3 regions of the Halobacillus litoralis genome follow, and region 1 is predicted to be linked to each of the others. Evidence: a T-box and tRNA genes for the amino acid it is inferred to sense, from the RefSeq annotation. Region 1 holds a T-box; the other regions hold tRNA genes.

Region 1 (3,281 bases):
CTCTCCCGCCACTTGTGGGATTTTATCAGCGTCCACATGTCTGGACACAATTTCAGGATAGTCTTTCAACAAGTTTTCGACTTGAGGAAGCAAACCATGACAAACTGAACATCCGGGCCTGGATACATAAACAATCGAAAGCGGATGTTCATGAACAAATCCCTGTAGTTCTTCAATGGTGTTTACGGATTCCACTTTTCTCACCTCTGTTCCATTATATCAAGGAATAGATCAAAATGCCTGCATGGGGACTTAATTCAAACGATCAGGATGAACGTGTTGGTGTTGCTTCGTTTCTACTTCCTTAAATAAATCTTCAGCAGGAGGTTTCGTTGTCGGTATTTGTGTGGCCTGATTTGGGTTTAACATCTGTTTTAACGAAAGAATTTGTTGGTATAAGTCATCGATGTCCTGCTTTGTCGCTGGTCTTTTATGTTCTTTAAACTCATACCCGACCTGCCCGTTTGGTTCCAGGGTCGCCGATTTAAGGTCTGCAATGGAAGTGACGTTGCTCTGCCGTAACTTCATCTCTAACTGATCGACAGTAAAACGCAGTTTCTTTATATTCTTTTCATTTAACTGCCCATTTTCAATTATGGAAACAGACCTGCCTGTGAGGAAACGTTCCATGAAATCGAATTTCACCTGGCTGAATTCCATAACCATCAGAGTAAGGACAAGCACCCCCCCCACGCCGAATGTCACCCATATATTTTCCCCCCGCCACAGGTTGGATGAGTAAGGAACCGATCGCAATCATAATGACCGTTTGTGATAACGTCATCTGTGATATGGATTTCCGACCGGCAATACGAAGAATGATTGTCCCTACAATAATAATGAGAACCGCTTTCCAAATCCAATCCATCATTGATCACCTCTATTTCGTATGTTCACCTAAATAAACCAAGATATTCGCAAGGAAAGGATTGCAAAAGGAAATGCTTTCCGCTATAATCTTTTCAAATATCGAAATTCTAGGAAAAAGAGAGTAGCCACCAGAAACAGACCAGCGACTCAGGGGTGGTGGAAGCCTGAGCAGGATTTCAGTAGTGAAACGGACTTTTGAGAAGCTTTCCTGAATGATGGAGTAGGGAAAAGCCGGGGACGCCCCCGTTAACAACGTCGAGTGGCTGTACGACAGCTATAAGAGTGGTACCGCGAGCACAAACCTCGTCTCTTTTTTAGAGACGAGGTTTTTTTATTTTTATGGAGGTGTCGTTTATGGAAAAACAAATACTAGCCCTGCAAATCGCTCATATCCTTGGGGAGGAATATCCACGGGAGTGGGTGCAGCAACAGATTGAAACCCCTAAACAGTCCAGCCATGGCGACCTGGCTTTTCCTTGTTTCCCGCTGGCAAAGACGTTGAAAAAAAGTCCGCATCTGATTGCTGAGGACGTTTCCAGTCATTTGAAACATCCGATCTTTAAAAAAGTGCAGACAGTAGGCGGCTACGTTAATATTTTTCTTGATCAGGGGTTTGTCGCCGACCATACGTTGAACCAGTTTTACCAAGACCCAGAAGCCTATGGGGCTCACGAATTTGGAAATGGAAAGACTGTCGTCCTTGATATGTCAGCTCCGAATATTGCCAAACCTTTCTCCATGGGCCATTTAAGATCCACGGTCATTGGAAATGCTCTCTCCAACCTTGCTCAAAAATGTGGATATGAAACGGTGAAGATCAATTACATCGGAGACTATGGCACACAGTTCGGAAAGCTATTAGCCGCTTATCTCAAATGGGGGAAAGAAGAAAGTCTCAAGCATAATCCGATTCAAGAATTGACTCGAGTGTATGTAAAGTTCCACCATGCTTCAAAAGAAGACCCCTCCTTCATTGAGGAAGGTAGAGAATGGTTCAAGAAATTGGAGGATAATGATGAGGAGGCGGTTGCCTTATGGAAATGGTTCAAAGCCGTTTCACTGGAAGAGTTTGAGAAGATTTATAATCTCTTAGGCATCACCTTCGACTTGACCCGAGGCGAAGCCTACTATAATGACAAAATGGATACGACCATCGACATGTTGCAGGAAAAAGGGATGTTGGAAAAATCAGAAGGCGCTCAAGTCGTCCGGCTGGATGAGGAAGAATTACCTCCCTGCCTGATTCGAAAAAGTAATGGAACGACGATATATGCCACGAGAGATTTAACGGCTGCGATTGATCGTAAGCAAACGTATGATTTTGATGAAGCACTCTATGTGGTCGGCCATGAGCAAACCCTTCATTTCCAACAGATCAAGCATGTGTTGAAAAAAGCAGGTTTTGCCTGGGCGGATCAATTAAAACATATCTCCTTTGGAATGATGCTTCAAGACGGCAAGAAAATGTCTACACGTCAGGGGAAGACCGTTTTACTTGAACAAGCGCTGCAGGAGGCCATTTCCCAAGCTGCGAATAATATTAAAGAGAAGAACCCTGAATTGAAGGACGCTGAAAAGGTCGCGGAACAAGTCGGGGTAGGTGCTGTCATCTTTCACGACCTTAAACACGATCGTCGCAATGATGTGGAATTTTCTTTGGAAGATATGCTTACCTTCGAAGGCCATACGGCTCCATACCTGCAATACACACATGCGCGTACCGTCTCTTTACTAGAAAAAGGGAACTTTAATCCTAATCATCCTGTAACAGACGTCCACGCAGAATCCGCTTGGCCATTAATAAAAACCATTCGCCTTTTCCCAGAGGTGATTGAGAAAGCCTACAAAGAATATGACCCATCCAAGCTTGCTAGACACCTCTTAGATGTCGCACGTCACTTCAATAGTTTTTACGCCCATACAAAAGTGATTGGAAGTGAAGAGGAACAAGCGCTCCTCACATTGATTTATGCGGTTAATTACCAATTAAAAGAGGGTTTGTCCATTCTCGGGATTCAGGCACCTGAAAATATGTAGCATAGAGAATTTTAGCACTTCCTCCTTTCTTCTATTATAATAATAGTAACAAAAGGGAGAGGAGCGCATCCTATGTACCCGATTTATTACGGACTTGCGATCATTGCCTCGGTAGCTGCCTTGATAGGCACGATCGTTATAGCTAAACATGTAAACAAACCTGAAAACACATCGTCACCCGAAGATGACGCCAAGCAGTTGAAAAACGCCGGGAGTGATACAGGGAGCATTCCGTTACTGACGACCATTTACGCCATCACATTTGTCATAACAGCCATTCTTATGTGGATCTTTATTTTTTAACACAGGTAAGGAGAAGAGGTGCGCCTTTTCTCCTTTTTTTGTTTTCATGATGTAGATTTCACAATAAAATT
Region 2 (3,281 bases), 1.7 Mb from region 1:
TAAATTTAATTTATCCTTTAATTGTTGTTCTAAAACCTTAATCCCAGAGACCTCTTTAATAAACTCAGCTAACTGCTCAAGAATGTTCTGCCCTTCATAACTTAAGTGCATGCCTCTTGAGGTAATCTCTACAGCCCCTTGTTTATTCAGAAAGTCCACTTCGCTTCGGACCGTACGTTCAGCCAGCTCAACACTTTCAGCTAACGCTCTTCGGCCTACAGGCTGCATGATCTGGATGTAATACAACAGCTGATAACGGCGCTGTATAACGTCCAGGACATCCGGGAATAATTTTTTTTGTAAGTCGATGAACGCTCTCATGGAAAAAGCCCCTTCTTTGAAATGGTACCAACCGGGATGTATTACGTCCCAGCTAGTCATATTATGTCCCGCTCGGAGCAAAAAAATATCTTATTTCAACTTTATATTAACAGTGGGGTAGTCCTCGTGCAAGTGAAAACCTAGACGTTTTTCATTGTAAACGCTTCATTAGTTTTATGTAATCAATTTCACGGTAATCCAACTCTTCCGCACCGATTTTTAACACCGGTACCTCAAGCATATACTTCTCTAATAGTTCTGGATCTTTTTCAATATCCACCATTACTACTTTGACGTCGAACAGTGATATTAGATCTTTGACTTCTTCACATAATCCACAGTTTTCTTTTACATATAATATGACTTCAGACATGCACAAGCCTCCCTGAATTTTTCATCTTCATCATACCAAAGGATACGCTCCAACATCCATCCTCCTCCAGAACTTCTTACACAAAAAAAGACACGCTTCAGGAAGCATGTCCTTTTTTATCATAAAAACCATTATCGATTTTCAACTTACGCTTATCCAAGAAATGAGCTAATTCTTCACCTACATAATTTTCAGGTGTTCGCTTCAATGACTTATAGTTGAAGGATAACTTTTGCTGTTCCTGCATATCGAACAAGTGAATCCGCCTGTCTTCAGAAACCTCTTCGGTCGACAACATTTTGTAACGGATTAGGTTTGTCATAAATACCCCTCTTCTAAATAAAGCGAAAAGTCTGACTTTATTTATTCAATCATAACACACAAATAAGGCAAAAAGAACCTACATGACGATAATAAAACCAAATAAACGTTCGTATAATTCCTGTGAGATTTCTGTTCAATTAATATTTAAATAACACTATTGTAACTACTAAAATTCAAAGAGATTTTTATATATTAATATAATGATATTTTTGTAAAAAAAGGACCTTCCTTACTTTCAAGGAAGGTCCTTTTATTTAGCGCGCCCGAGAGGATTCGAACCCCCGACTGACGTAGAACCGGAATCTACCGCTCTATCCAACTGAGCTACGGGCGCAAAAGCGACATGCATTTAATATTATAAGTAGAATCACCAAAAAACGCAACCCATTTTTATGATCTTCCAGAAAAGCTCCCTTGTGAAGAATCTGTTTCGAAGCTTTTATAAGAGCTTAGGGCTACGGGTAAAGATTCGCTTCCCACCCACCACTGACGCTCAATTCAGTAACGAACCCTCAAAACATCTCAATATAATGTCCATCTTGCCATGTAGCTTTATTATAGGTTTGGACGTTTATATAGGTAAAATTAGGGTATGATGGTAGAAGGAATTGGAACACATCACATAGAACGAATAAGAATAACCGTTTTTCATACTTAAAAGGCATAACAAACCTTGCTGAAATAAAGGATAAAAGGTCGATTGTTTTTGTTTGACCTTTATTGACCTTATAGGTATGATGAATGTATTCCATCATTATTAATTTGATGTTAAGGAGGAATTACAAATGAATTTAGTCCCTACAGTTATTGAACAAACAAACCGCGGAGAACGTGCTTATGATATTTACTCCCGCTTACTTAAAGACCGTATCATCATGCTGGGAAGCCCGATCGATGATAACATCTCAAACTCTGTTGTAGCGCAGTTGCTTTTCCTTGCTGCTGACGACCCAGATAAAGACATTTCCCTATACATCAACTCCCCTGGTGGATCGATCACGGCAGGTATGGCGATTTATGATACGATGCAGTTCATCAAACCGAACGTATCCACAATCTGCACAGGTATGGCTGCATCTATGGGTGCATTCCTGCTGAACGCCGGTGAACCAGGTAAACGTTATGCACTACCAAACAGTGAAGTTATGATTCACCAACCACTTGGAGGCACCCAAGGTCAGGCTTCAGATATCGAAATTCACGCGAAGCGTATCATTAAGATGCGTGAGAAGCTGAACCAGATCCTTGCTGAGCGTACTGGACAACCAATGGAAGTCATCGAACGCGACACGGACCGAGATAACTTCATGTCTGCCCACGAAGCTGTTGACTACGGCTTGATTGATAAAGTAATGGAGAAAAACGAACAATAAAAACACGAAATCCGCTGTGTAATCACAGCGGATTTTTTTGTGCTTTATGAAAACGTTCCCTCATTGGAGAACGTTCATTTTTTCACATAAACACCTATTACTCATTCTTCACAAAATCGGTAAGTACCTGAACCGCTTCTTCCTCATCAGAACCATCTGCAATCAATTTGATTTCTTCATCGGTTCCGACAGCAAGGCTCATTAACCCCATAATACTTTTGGCATTCACACGCTTCTCACCTTTTTCAATAAAAACATCTGCGGTGAACTTGTTCGCTTCTTGTACGAATTGTGCTGCTGGTCTTGCCTGTAAACCTGTTTCGAGCTCAATCGTTATCGTCCTTTCAATCACCTGTCATTCTCCTCTCATTCTATATTTCAACTTCTTTGTAAGCGGATTCAATACTTAGAAAAAAGAACGCTCTCTTGTAGAAAGCGTTTATAATTGTATTTCATTATAGCATGAATTTGTTAAGGAAACATTAGTTTCTTGTGTTTTCTGTGACTTCACCTTTTCTAACTTTTTCGGCGAACTCATCGATTTTACGCAGGCGGTGATTGATCCCTGATTTACTGATCGATCCACCAGAAACATACTCACCAAGCTCTTTCAAAGAAACTTCCTGGTGCTGCAGCCTTAAAGATGCAATCTCTTGCAATTTATCTGGCAGGGCCTCTAAACCTACTGTCCGTTTAATGAATTTTATGTTCTCCACTTGACGGAAAGCGGCACCGATCGTCTTATTTAAATTCGCAGTCTCACAATTGACGAGACGATTGACGGAGTTCCTCATATCGCGAACGATCCTCACATCTTCAAACTTGAAAAGCGCTTGGTGTGCTCCTATATTACTAATGAGCTCCGTGATTTTATCCGCTTCTTTCAAGTA
Region 3 (3,281 bases), on a different replicon from region 1:
CTTGTGGTCACTGTCCAGAAGCTCTTCAAGCTCTGGTACTTCCTGCATTGCATCTTTCAGAGTAATGCTTGGTGTCTCTGGGATCAGACCACTAAGTTTGTCGCCCATCATGTGACCTTGCTTCTTACCATGAAGAGCCTTGGCAACATCACGAACAACTCCCTTAGCACCAAACGTTCCAAATGTGATTACTGAGCAAACCTTGTCGTGTCCATAAGTGTCCTTCACATAATTTACTACTGCTTCCCTGTCTGCAAAGTCCACATCAATATCTGGTAGCTCGTTACGATCTGGATTTAAGAAACGCTCGAATAGGAGATCGTATTCTATAGGGTCAAGCTCTACAATTCCCATCAGGTAAGCGACTAATGAGCCACCTGCTGAGCCTCGCCCATATCCTACAATGATATTGTTATTTCTTGACCACCAAATGAAGTCTTGAACGATAAGGAAGTATTCAGAGAATCCTTTACCCATGATTACTTCAAACTCTTCCATGATCCTGTCTTTGTAAATCTGTTGCTGTTCATCAGAAAGGGCATTGATGCCTCTGTATTTCCAGCCATCCCTACAAAGTTGCTTCAAGTATTCATCTGCCCCATTCTCCATTGCCTTATATTCATCAGGAAGTGGGAAGTGAGGTAGTTTCAATGAATCGTCTATCTCATACTCTTCAACCTTGTCAGCTACCTTCTCAGTGTTATCTACAGCCTCATAAGCCTTCTCTTTAGAGATCCCAGTGAGATTGATGAGATTGTGGTAAGTCTCATTAGCACCCATATTGTAGTTGTGCTTGTAAATCTCTTCACCATTGAAGTCAGCTATCTGGGTGTAAACCATGTGAGTGAGCCTTCCTTCGCCTGACTCCATGTAGTGAGCATCAGTGGTAGCCACCAGATCAATGCCCATACCTTCATTCCACTCAGTAAAGCATTTATTTACATCCTTCTGTAGTCCATGCTCATTGGGCTGGATTTCAAGGTAGAAGTCCTCACCAAACATTTTCTTGAATTTCTTAATAACCTTCTTAGCCTTGAGGTAGTTACCTTCTGCAATCATCTGCTGTGGGTAGCCTGCAAGACAGCCAGAGAGTACAATAATTCCCTCTCCATATTCATCTAGTAAGTCCCAGTCAACTCTTGGCTTGCCATAGAAGCCTTCAAGGTGAGACTTGGAAGTAATCTTGAACAGGTTTCTAAGACCTGTGGTGTTCTTTGCTAATAGGACTAAGTGATAGTGTTTAGTCCCTTTCTCTTTCACAAAACGATCCTCAGTAAAGTAAGCCTCATTTCCAATGATGGGCTTGATACCTTCTTTCTTACACTCTTGGTAAAAATCATAAAAGTCCTGCATGTGTCCATGATCTGTCAAAGCCACTGCTGGCTGTCCAAGGTCTTTGGCTCTGGCTACAATCTCCTGTACTGTAGCGATCCCATCTAGTGAGCTTTTCTGTCCATGCTGGTGTAATTCAACCTTTGGCATGTTTCTCATCCTTCCTCTGCTAGTCTCTGCTCTCTCCCTTTATGGAATAGAAAAGGACAGCCATTAAATGACTGTCCACTTGTAAGTAAATCTCTGGGGCAGTTAAAAGGAGGTGTAAAAAGTCTGCCAAAGAGATTAAGCGCCCTCAGAAGGACTCGAACCTTCGACCCACAGCTTAGGAGGCTGTTGCTCTATCCACTGAGCTATGAGGGCATATGAAGAGGGGCAAAGCCCCTCATAATTAGCCTTCTTCTTTTGGTAGTGATAGTAGCTCTTTGATTACTAGGCTTGCTCGACCTTGACCAAACTGTTCATCTTCAAGTAGCTCTCGATCCCAGCCAAGCTCTTCAATTTCAACGCCTCGCTCTTCTTCAAGAGTAGCCATGAAGTCTTGCTGTTTCTCTGAGATTGCCTTGCTCTGCTCTGCCATGCTGTTCTCCCCCTTCGTTCAACTCTATAAATACTGTATCATGTAATCTTAAAGATTACAAGCCTTTAATTAGATTTTTCTTTACTTTCTCGTACATAGTCCTTTCACCCTTGTTGAATCCATGCTTTTCTCCTGCATTGAAACCCATATAGAAACCTAAAAGAAACAGGATCATAGTTGTAATTATAATGAACATGCTTGCATCCCACATTCAGCACATTGCTTGCAGTTTTCGACCATGTGAAACTTCTTACTGCCACATGAGCCACATTCCCACTGCTCTTCTGTCTCTTCTTCTGCCCCATCTTCTTCTCCTACTGAGAGAATCTGTTCATACCTCGATCCATCACGATAGTAGGTTACACCTTTTAAGCCTTTCTCATATGCCAACCTGTAGAGAGTATCTACTTGATCTTGTGAGTGGTCTTTAGGTGCATTGACTGTCTTGGATATAGAAGAGTCAACATATCTCTGAGCTACTGCCTGCATAGCCACATGAGCTTCTGGGCTTAACTCCATTGCACCAATGAAATACTCTGGTAGCTCTTGGTCAGGGTGTTCATCCTTCCAAGCCTTAGCAACCCCAGCGTACTGAGTAGTAGTTCCAATTCGACTCATGCGCTCGTACTTCATTGCAAAGTGTGGCTCTACACCTGTAGAGACTGAATCCTCTGGACTCAATAGGCTTGGTGTCATTGAGCCTGTTGTTCCTGTAGGTGCTACAGTTAGGATGGTCAAGTTCCTGATACCATGTAGCTTGATTCGATCTTGGATTTCTTGGGGCAGTGTTTTAACAAAGCCACTCTCAAGGTAGCGATCATCATATAATGGGAAAGCGCCCTTTTCAATGGCAAGATCAATGGAAGCATTATAGGCTGTGTCCCTAAAGAATGAGAATACATCGTCTAAGACGTTCTCAGCTTCTTCTGAGCCATATTTTAGCCTCAATGCGATTAATAGGTCATGGACACCAAGATAGCCAAGTCCTAGCCTTCTCTCGCCTTTCTGTTGCTTCTCCATATCAGAGTCAAAGTATTCTGTAGTATCAATGATATTGTCTAGGAATCGTACCCCTGTTTCTACAGTCTGCTCTAGCTTGTCCCAGTCAATGTCATAGATAATACCCTCAGAGTCTTTCCCTACTACTTTAATCATTCGACCAAAGTTGACTGCTGATAGGTTACAAGTGGAATTGCCTAGTAGTCCTTGCTCGCCACAAGGATTAGTAGCCATGATAGTGCCTAGATACCATCCATTGTGCATCTGATTGTAACGATCAATATAAATGACACCTAGCTCAGCGCTTGCCCAGTTAGCTTCTATAATCTTATCCCAAATGTCCCTAGCTGGAACAGTCTTGTAAACCTTA

What was found. The T-box of region 1 lies ahead of argS (arginine--tRNA ligase). A T-box ahead of a tRNA ligase gene usually reads a tRNA of that ligase, here a tRNA-Arg.
Region 2: it encodes a tRNA-Arg, which carries the amino acid that the T-box ahead of argS (arginine--tRNA ligase) is inferred to sense. The anticodon was not compared.
Region 3: it encodes a tRNA-Arg, which carries the amino acid that the T-box ahead of argS (arginine--tRNA ligase) is inferred to sense. The anticodon was not compared.

What each region holds. Positions count from the first base shown of each region.
Region 1 covers NZ_CP129016.1:170,397-173,677, forward strand. The annotation lists gene LC065_RS00995 (thioredoxin family protein) at 1-195, opposite strand, end outside; partial or broken gene LC065_RS01000 (DUF421 domain-containing protein) at 253-868, opposite strand; T-box leader at 971-1,184, shown strand; gene argS (arginine--tRNA ligase) at 1,225-2,907, shown strand; gene LC065_RS01010 (hypothetical protein) at 2,980-3,210, shown strand; gene LC065_RS01015 (AAA family ATPase) at 3,255-3,281, opposite strand, start outside.
Region 2 covers NZ_CP129016.1:1,850,604-1,853,884, reverse strand. The annotation lists partial or broken gene LC065_RS09280 (sugar-binding transcriptional regulator) at 1-321, opposite strand, end outside; gene LC065_RS09275 (glutaredoxin family protein) at 473-694, opposite strand; gene LC065_RS09270 (ubiquinone biosynthesis protein COQ4) at 792-1,016, opposite strand; tRNA gene LC065_RS09265 (tRNA-Arg) at 1,277-1,352, opposite strand; gene clpP (ATP-dependent Clp endopeptidase proteolytic subunit ClpP) at 1,804-2,391, shown strand; gene LC065_RS09255 (HPr family phosphocarrier protein) at 2,489-2,743, opposite strand; gene whiA (DNA-binding protein WhiA) at 2,874-3,281, opposite strand, start outside.
Region 3 covers NZ_CP129017.1:27,277-30,557, reverse strand. The annotation lists gene dnaE (DNA polymerase III subunit alpha) at 1-1,482, opposite strand, end outside; tRNA gene LC065_RS20130 (tRNA-Arg) at 1,623-1,695, opposite strand; gene LC065_RS20125 (hypothetical protein) at 1,724-1,912, opposite strand; gene LC065_RS20120 (adenosylcobalamin-dependent ribonucleoside-diphosphate reductase) at 2,096-3,281, opposite strand, start outside.